Regions from separate parts of the Haloimpatiens massiliensis genome, predicted to be linked through region 1. Evidence: riboswitches for the same ligand, from Rfam matches in the RefSeq annotation. Region 1 holds a riboswitch; each other region holds the start of a gene.

Region 1 (3,294 bases):
ACTAGATTAGGAGGCGGCTCTTTTCATCTATCCTTATATAACGCTTTACCAGGCTTAATAGGCGCTTTTTTTATGTTTCCTGGAATAATTCTTATAAGTAAAACAAAGAATAAGAAAAAAACTATGTCTAAGTTCTTTCTTCTCAGCAGATTAATAATTTTCTCTTTTGCATTTGTTCCTTTTTTTCCACTTAGATATAGACCCACTATATTTATAGTATTATTTACACTTATGAGCCTACCTGAATCCTTATCTGTAATGTCGCTACAAAGTTTCTCAGGAGATATATTTCCAGAACACAATCGTTCAACTGCTATATCATTGAGAAATAAATTTTCTACTCTTTTTAATATTATTTTTCTACTTATTTTAGGTGAAATATTTAACATAGTAGCCCATAATAATGAACAAGCTGTAGTATTATATCAAATTTTATTCGTACTATCGTTCATAGTAGGACTTATAGAAATTTCTACTTTTATGAAATTAAAAGAAGTAAATCCTATACAAATGAAAAAAGAATCCCTTAAAGATTTAAAAGTACAAATACCTAAAATTTTAAAAAATAAAACTTTCAGTGGTTTTCTATTTTGTTCCTTAATATTCCACTTCGGATGGCAAATGGGCTGGCCACTATTTAGCATTTATCAAATAAAATATCTACACGCCAATGAATTATGGCTTACTATTATAAATGTATCTTCTAATGTAGTTATGTTTTTTTGCTATAGTTATTGGAATAAACTTATACAAAAAAGGGGCAATGCATTCGTAATAATGTTTGCTACTTTTGGCATGGCTATAACACCGATTTTTTATGCACTTTCCTATAATTTATATATATTAACTTTGACAGGTTTAATAACTGGTTTTTTCACTTCTGGTACTCTCACAGTTATTTTAAGCTCTTTATTAGAAGTTTGTCCTGAAGAAAATAGGCTTTTATATGTGGGAATACACGCTACTTTCACAAATCTAACTTTATCTATAGCACCTATGGTTGGAAATCTTGTATTATCTTATACCAATATATATATTGCTTTATGCATATCAGGTTTTTTTAGACTTATTGGAAGCATTGCTTTTTACATACGGAAAAAATATATAAAAAAGAATGTTAATACTTCCTCCATGTGTTGTTAAATTTAAAACTAAAAACAGACATGTATTTGTAATCTCGATAGCATTTATAGATTTTATAAATATTTTGAATAGTTTTTATCTTGAAAAAAGATATAAAAAGTGATAAATTTTAAAATGTACAAGCGATTAATTAAGTTTTATAAATAAATTATTAAATATTCTAGATGACAATAGCATGAGATACCTTTGGGTAGCCGAAGGAGCAATACATAAACAGCCTAAATTTATGTAGAAACTTTCAGGCAAATATAATGCTATTGGATAGATCTCTGGAGAGACCTTTTAAAGGCACCGAAGGAACTACTATGGTTCATAATCCATATAAAAATTCTCAGGTAAAAGTACAGAGGGTATAAAGGCACAAGGAATTACTATGCCTTTGTATTCCTCTGTTATTTTTTTATAAAAATTTAATTATAGTTATAATAGTTAATTTCAAAATGAGGACTAAGCTTAATATTTATCTAAAATTACTATTTAATTGTATTATGAAAGGAGGACAATTATGGAAAATTTAAAAAGAACTCCCCTTTTTCATGCCCATACTAAATTAGGCGGGAAATTGGTGGATTTTGCTGGTTGGGAATTACCTATTCAATACGAAGGAATTATTCAAGAACATGAAGCAGTAAGAACTGCTGCTGGCTTATTCGACGTTTCACACATGGGAGAGGTGAATGTAAAAGGCAAAGATGCTCTTAGCTTTATCCAATATATAATTACAAATGATGCTTCCAAACTAGAAAAAAATCAAGCTCTATACACTCTTATGTGCTATCCAAATGGAGGTGTAGTAGATGATATTTTAGTTTACAAATTCAATGATGAGCACTTTTTCTTAGTAATAAATGCAGCTAATACTGATAAAGATGTAAATTGGTTAATGGATAATTCTAAAAAATTCAATGTAACCGTAGATAATATATCAAATAAAATAGGTCAAGTTGCTCTACAAGGTCCAGAGGCTCAAAAAATACTTTCAGGCTTGACGCACACAGATTTAGATTCTATTAAATTCTTCTACTGTAATAGAGAAGTGATTATTGATGGTGTAAAATGTTTAGTTTCAAGAACAGGATACACTGGTGAAGATGGTTTTGAAATTTTCTCTTCTGCAGAGGAAATAGAAAAAGTATGGAATAGTATTTTAGAATATGGAAAAGATAAGGGTTTAAAACCTTCCGCATTAGGTGCCAGAGATACTTTAAGATTTGAAGCTAATCTTCCATTATACGGAAATGAACTTTCAGATGAAATAACTCCACTTGAAGCTGGATTAGGTTTCTTTGTTAAACTAGATAAAAACGATTTCATAGGTAAAGACGCCTTAGTTAAGCAGAAAGCAGAAGGACTAAAGAAAAAAATAGTAGCTTTCCAAATGGAAAAAGGTATTCCAAGACATGGCTATGAAGTGTACAAGGATGATACTAAAATAGGCTTTGTTACAACAGGTTATTCTTCACCAACTTTAAAGAAAACTATAGGATTAGCTCTTATAAATGCTGAATATTCAACTCTTGATTCTGAAATAGGAATAAAAATAAGAAAAAATATAAAACCTGCTAGAATAATAAAAAAGAGTTTCTACAAGAGAAATTACAAAAAATAAAAGTAATTTATAAAGATAGTTTATAAAAAATCATAAAAATAGTTAAAATTTCAAAATTAAACTCATTCAATAATAACATTGTAATTATTGAATTTAAGTTAGTATTTATAACAAAATAATAAATTATAACTAAAATAAATTTTAAAATAAAACTTAGGAGGTTTTTAAATTATGAAAGTTATAGAAGGCTTATATTATTCTAAAGAACATGAATGGGTAAAATTAGATGGAGATAATGCTTACATAGGAATAACAGACTATGCACAAGATGCCCTTGGAGATATAGTTTATGTGGAACTTCCAGAAGTAGACGACGAAATTCTTGTAGGGGATGCTCTAAGCGTTGTAGAATCAGTTAAAGCTGCATCTGATGTTTATATGCCTATAGATGGCAAAGTTATAGAAGTGAATGAAGCTCTAGATGACGACGTAGAGTTAGTTAATAATGACCCTTACAATAGCTGGATTGCAAAAGTTGAAATTTTAAACAAAGATCAAATAAAGGATTTAATGAGTGCTGAAGAGTACCAAGAATTCTGCTC
Region 2 (3,294 bases), on a different contig from region 1:
TATCAAGATGCTAATTTTTATTTTATAACAACTCATGGTGAAAATTACTATACGGATGTGCAGTTCAAAAAAGGAGATTTTATAATATTTGGAAGAGAATCATCAGGACTTCCGGATTATATAAGAGAAAGCTTCCCAGAAAGATGTATAAGAGTTCCTATGGTGGAAACGACCACTAGATCTCTTAATTTATCAAACACTGTAGCTATAGTAGCTTATGAAGCTCTCAAACAGATGGGTTTTCCACATATGAAATAAGGCACATTCAAATAAATAACAAGTCAGTATGCTAGTCTATTTTGCGTCATACTGCGTCAGCAGAACCCGCCGATAGTCTTACTAGCGACGAAACCTATTTCCTTGTCTGACACAAAATATATTAGCATTTTTGATTTGTTATTTATTTTCATGTACCTAAGAGAGGAGAAATAGCGCATGGAAAAGATCAAAATTATAACAGATAGCACAGCTGATTTGCCAAAAGAAATAGTAGAAAAATACAACATAGAAGTGCTTCCTCTGTTTGTAAACTTTGGGGAGGAGTCCTTTAGGGATGGAGTAGACATAAAGTTAGAAGAATTCCTACAAAAGATGTATACTTCAGATGTTTTTCCAACTACTACTCAAGTGAATCCTCAAAGATTTTATGAATGCTATAAAAAGTATATAGAAGATGGGTATAAAATAGTTTCCATACATTTATCATCAAAAATGAGTGGAACTTATCAATCAGCTAAAATGGCTGTAGAAATGTTGTCAAGTGATTCTATACTTAAAAATGTAGAGGATATAATAGTTATAGATAGTTTAAATGTAACATCAGGACTGGGGATTTTAGTTATAGAAGCTTGCAAACTTAGAGAACAAGGAAAAACTATAAAAGAAATTGAAGATGGAATTATAGAGAGAATGCCTCATGTGAAGAGTTGTCTTGCTTTTTCAAGCTTAGATAACCTAGTGAAGGGAGGTAGATTATCTAAAGCAGCAGGGGTGATAGGAAATATATTAGGTATAAAACTTATATTAGAAGTAAAAGACGGAGAAATGGCTGTTATGGATAAAGTAAGAGGTGGAAAAAAAGCGGTAAAGACTATTTTAAGTTATATGGATGAAAAAGGCATAAAAGAGGGCGCAACAAGTATACTATTAAATGCAGATAATAAAGATATATTAGGAGAGTTAACAAATAAGATTAATTCAATGGACAGAGAATTCATAGAAGCTCATGTAGGCTGTATAGTAGGCACTCATTCCGGCGGAGGTGCTTGTGGTGTTTTCTTCATAGAAGAATATTAAAAAATACATTTATTTCAATTTGGACTTTTATAATTTTATAAATTATTTAACTATTTAATAAACTTATAGTATGTATACGAAAAACCAATGAAGAATTTAGGTTTTTTTGTAGAAAATTTATCAATATTCAGTTATAATGTAATCAAATAGATAATTAAATATTTATTATGGATGATGTTTATGGGAGATAATTTACTATATAGTATAGTAAATAGCCGAAGGAGTAAGTATTGTGAGCCGAAGCAATATGAATCTCTCAGGCAAAAAGGACCTAAAACTGACATAACTCTGGAAAGCCTTATGGGCACCGACGGAGCAAAACTCTCAGGTTATTAGACAGAGAATAAGAGGCATAGACAAAGTCTTTTATTTCTCTGTTTTTTTATGTACTTTTTTATATGCTTTTATGTGTAAAGGAGAATTTGTCGTGGTAGAAAATATGATAGTAATTACAAACAATCCCTTAGCTAAAGAAAAATTAGAAATGGAAGAAAGAGTTGTAAAAGTAATATTTATAAATGACGCTGTTATGAAGGTTTTTGAAAAAGTTAGGGATTATGTACATATAGGACATAAACTTTTGACACATCCACTTATGAGTAGTGTAAAACCTAATGAAACGCCGTACAGAACTGTGTGCGTGTCAGTAGTAGCTGAAAAATCTTTAGATATGCAATCGTTAACTATTATTGAAAACGCTATAGCTACTACGGATAAGTTTCTGAAAATGGGGAAAACTCCTAATTGGACAGAAAACGTATTAAATGATTTTCAAGTTATAGATTATGATTTAATATATCATGTATTAATTTAAGGAGGATGAAAGAATGGCACATATTTACGATACTATAATAGTAGGCGGAGGTCCAGCTGGATTATCTGCAGGACTTTATGCAGCAAGATCAAGAATGGACACTTTATTAATTGAAAGAGCCAAATTTGGTGGTCAAGCAACAACAACTGATGAATTAGAAAACTATCCAGGATCAATTGAAGATTGTACTGGAAGTAGCTTAACAGAAAGAATGAGAAAACAAGCAGAAGAATTTGGTGTAAGCTTTGTTAAAAATGAAGTAATGGATGTAGATTTCTCAGGAAAAACAAAAACAATTAAATGTAAGAGTGGAGAAACTTACGAAGCTAAAACTATAATAATAGCTACTGGAGCATATCCAAGATTAGGTGGATTTAAAAATGAAATAGAATTAAGAGGAAGAGGAGTTTCTTACTGTGCAACTTGTGACGCTGACTTCTTTACAGATTTAGATATAGCTGTTATAGGAGGAGGAGACTCAGCAATAACTGAAGCTATATACTTAACTAAATTTGCTGAATCAGTAACAGTAATACACAGAAGAGATCAATTAAGAGCTGCAAAATCTCTTCAAGAAAAAGCTTTCAAAAATCCAAAAATCAAATTCATATGGAACTCTGTAGTTGAAGAAGCTAAAGGTGATGAAATACTAGAAGGCTTAGTAGTAAAGAATAGAGAAACAGGCGAAGTTAGTGAATTAGAAGTTAATGGTGTATTCGTATTCGTTGGATACCTTCCAATATCAGAAGTATTTAAAGGAAAGGTAAAAATGAATGATAGAGGAGACATCGTAACTGATGAAGAAATGAGAACAGATGTTGATGGTGTATTTGCTGCTGGAGATATAAGAGAAAAATCATTAAGACAAGTTATCACAGCTGCTGCAGACGGAGCAATTGCTGCTACAAATGCAGAACACTATATAGAAAACAATTTTGCTGAGTAATATATATAAACAAAAGATCTTATAAAATTATAAAATAGGTTTAAAATTTTAATCATAAAGTTCGAAATAAATTGACTAAAAAATTTATAGAAAAATTTCGAAATAATTTGATTAAAAAATTTAATAAAAAAGTTCAAAAAATTGTAAATATTAATAATATAAAATAAATAGGAGGTCTGTAAAATGGTAGAATTAGATAAGACTAATTTTGATGCAGAAGTTATTAATTACACTGACA
Region 3 (3,294 bases), on a different contig from region 1:
ATAATATCACTTCATAAAGTATGACATTTAAACTAGTTAAATCTAAACTATAGCCTATATCAAAAAGAGTCATAACATTTAAATTTACAATCCTGTTAACTCCCACCATTTCAAATACAGTACCTGAAATTATTACATATATGTAAGGTAAAATTATGGTTAAATACTTATTTTCCACTATTGAAGATATTCCTAAAGCAAACGTAGAAAATACTGCACTAGAAATAAAAAATACTACTAACATTATAATTACATATGCTATTTTTGAATTATAAAATACACTGCTGAACGCACCTACAACCTCTGTTGACGTATTATTGATTCCATGTCTAATGATTAAAAATATTAGCATTATAATCTGTGGAATAACTAAAACCAAACCACTTACTAAAAAATTTACTACTAAGCGTATTTTAAGATATTTTTTTCTTTTCATTTTTAATAATATATAATTTAAAATACCAGACTTTTTATCTACAATATAAGTAGTCGCAGAAGGTATGCATGCAATTAATGGTGCCAACAATGGAAGATAACTTAATGGAAGACAAGCTGAACTTCTTATAAAAAAAATAATTCCATCAGCATTAGGATATGGAATTTTCAAATCATCTATATAAGGTATGACCAAGCATATAAATGTTATCGCCATACCCAAAAAAGTTATTTTTGAAAAAAAACATCTTTTAAATTCATTTTTAAAAAAGTTATACAAATTAATCCCTCCTTATGAAATATAAATTCTATACACTTATGTAAATACCTTCTATATTTAATAATTACATTTAAAAATTTAAAATTTTAGTTAATTAAAATTTTAAATAATAATGCGCAATCCTTAATATATTTTAATTAAGGATTGCGCATTATTATTAGCTCTTCATAAAATACTTTTATACTATAGTATCTCTATTTCAGTTCTCTCCACTATAGCATCCGTATTACCTTCTATAAAACCCAAAACATTTTGTGCCATGCTATTAGCATGTCTAGTATCGTTACTTACACAAGCAATGCCTAAGACTATTGATTTATGGTAATCTTGATTTTCAATCTCCGCAATGGAAACATTATATTTATTGTGAACTTTTGCAATTAAACTCTTAACTATCATTCTCTTTTCCTTTAAGGAATGAACCCAATTAGCATATAAATATATTTTAGCTGTTCCTATAATCATAATTTTACGCTACTTCTTGTAGCAGTCCCTCCCTTCTGTTATACCTTGCATCCTTATTTAATTTTTGTTGTAATTTCAAATATTTTTTATACTTCTTAATATAAAATATTTTTCATTTATTATAATTATAACCTTTTAGTAATGAAATAACCCAAAGTTACTATATTTATTAAAAAAACACCTAAAGTAGATCAATGAACACCTCCCGTCTACTTAACTGGTGACTGTTCACAATTTACTCTTTAAATTCTCTAAAAAACACTAATCCTCTTATAAACTGCTCTTTATACAAAAAAACATAAAACCCCTTGTGGGTTAAGGGATTTTATGTTAGGTAGTTTTATATTATTTTAGGGTAGTTTTATATGAATGTGGGATAAATTTGTTTGTTATCTTAAAATATATATAAAAAACAGGGAGTAGTTATAATAGTATACCTATTGCTAACTACTCCCTGTCCTTTTATCTGAAAGTTTCCTCAAACACATTCTAGTTTAAGTTGCTTCGTTGATGTCCCACTTAAGGGCTCTCTCCAGGGTTGTGTCAGATCATTGTATCAAACCTGAAAGCTTCAATATAGATTCATAGCATAATCTATACTTTTCTTCTACGGTTACCCTTATAAAGGATATCTCCAACGACCTTCATCCACCGATATTTAATTTTCTTTAACTTACAACTATATTTTAAATCCCATCTACTAAATAGTCAATAGTTTTTTTCTATTTTCCCTATTATTTTTATCAATAGTTTTTTATTTAACTATTACCACATAGATATGAGAGTTTATGGTAACATTTTTTCCTTGAATAATTAATTTCATTAGAGTATACTTAATAATGATTATTAATTCATAATATTTTAATTAAATTCATAATCTCTAATAAGACAGGAGGACATTTTATGGAAAATAAAGATTGGGAACAAATGGAGTTTGATAGAATTTTTGATTCTGTATACCAAAATTTAAAGGATCATAAAAGATTAGTTCCTGAATATTCAATAAAAGATTTAGAAAATTTTTTAGAAACTTTATATATAAGCGATGGAAATGATTGGGACGGTAGAGGTTCTGTTTCTAGTATAAAAAGTAATGCTACAATTGCTGCTTGTGAAACCTTCCTTTCAGAATGGAGAGAAGCTGAAAAAAAGAATAATTAACATATAAATACAAGGAGTACCTTTGGTACTCCTTTAAACTTTTTAAATACTTTATATCTAATTTTTATTGTTTTATAAAAATTATGTGGTAGCGCTTACACATTGTATAAAAAAATATTAGTCTTCTTTACCTTGAATAAGAATTACTGATAATACTATAAGTACCATACCTACTATCTGCCAAATTTCTAGTTGTTCTTTAAATATTAAAAATCCGAGTATAGTCGCTATAATAGGCTCTATACTACAAACTATACTGGCCTTACTAGATTCTACATATTGTAATGCCTTTACAAACGCACCATTTGGTATAACTGTTGCAAAGAAACCTATTGCAATAATATAAAACCACGCTGTAGGTGAAGTTGCGTTACTGAATAATACCCATGGTGGTCTGAAGAACCATAAGAAAATAGCTGCAAATAAGAAAGAATATACTAAATGAGTTTTATAGTGATACTTATTAGCTCCTATTTTACCCATTACATTTTGAAGAGCAACTGTAAATCCTGACATAACTCCAAGTATAATTCCTAAAAAACTTACCTTAAACGCTTCCACATTGTAAGCTCTTACAACTAGTAAGCATCCAATTATAGATAATACTAAAGCCATTATCTTCTTTCTTGTAAGCTTTTCATTGAATAAAAATCTAGACATAATCATTACAAATATAGGATTAGTAAAAAGTAAAACGGATGCTGTAGCTATACTAGAATATTTAACTGCATAGGTAAAGGTTAAAAACATCCCGTCTAAAGTTACTACTCCATATATTAAGAAAAATATTAAGCTTTTGAAGTCAGTCTTAAGATATTTTGGCTCCTTTATTAAAGTATATAATAAATAAAAAACAGCAGCCACAGTAGGTCTTAGAGCTGAAACAGAAAATTCATCAAAGCCAAGAAGATCTAATTTCTTTGTAAGCACTCCCATTAGTCCCCAGCATGTTC

What was found. Region 1 has a riboswitch for glycine ahead of gcvT (glycine cleavage system aminomethyltransferase GcvT). Riboswitches for the same ligand answer to the same signal wherever they lie in the genome.
Region 2: linked by a shared signal. The riboswitch ahead of C1715_RS07615 (GrdX family protein) and the one ahead of gcvT (glycine cleavage system aminomethyltransferase GcvT) in region 1 are both predicted to bind glycine.
Region 3: linked by a shared signal. The riboswitch ahead of C1715_RS04370 (DUF503 domain-containing protein) and the one ahead of gcvT (glycine cleavage system aminomethyltransferase GcvT) in region 1 are both predicted to bind glycine.

The regions. Positions count from the first base shown of each region.
Region 1 is NZ_LT854640.1:1,854,264-1,857,557, forward strand. Features, by position in the region: gene C1715_RS16950 (MFS transporter) at 1-1,143, shown strand, start outside; glycine riboswitch at 1,403-1,500, shown strand; gene gcvT (glycine cleavage system aminomethyltransferase GcvT) at 1,649-2,752, shown strand; gene gcvH (glycine cleavage system protein GcvH) at 2,924-3,294, shown strand, end outside.
Region 2 is NZ_LT854639.1:509,551-512,844, reverse strand. Features, by position in the region: gene C1715_RS07625 (tRNA (cytidine(34)-2'-O)-methyltransferase) at 1-258, shown strand, start outside; gene C1715_RS07620 (DegV family protein) at 436-1,296, shown strand; glycine riboswitch at 1,468-1,579, shown strand; gene C1715_RS07615 (GrdX family protein) at 1,736-2,110, shown strand; gene trxB (thioredoxin-disulfide reductase) at 2,124-3,056, shown strand; gene C1715_RS07605 (thioredoxin family protein) at 3,240-3,294, shown strand, end outside.
Region 3 is NZ_LT854637.1:263,441-266,734, reverse strand. Features, by position in the region: gene C1715_RS04375 (hypothetical protein) at 1-715, opposite strand, end outside; gene C1715_RS04370 (DUF503 domain-containing protein) at 899-1,180, opposite strand; glycine riboswitch at 1,625-1,726, opposite strand; gene C1715_RS04365 (hypothetical protein) at 2,084-2,341, shown strand; gene C1715_RS04360 (DMT family transporter) at 2,459-3,294, opposite strand, start outside.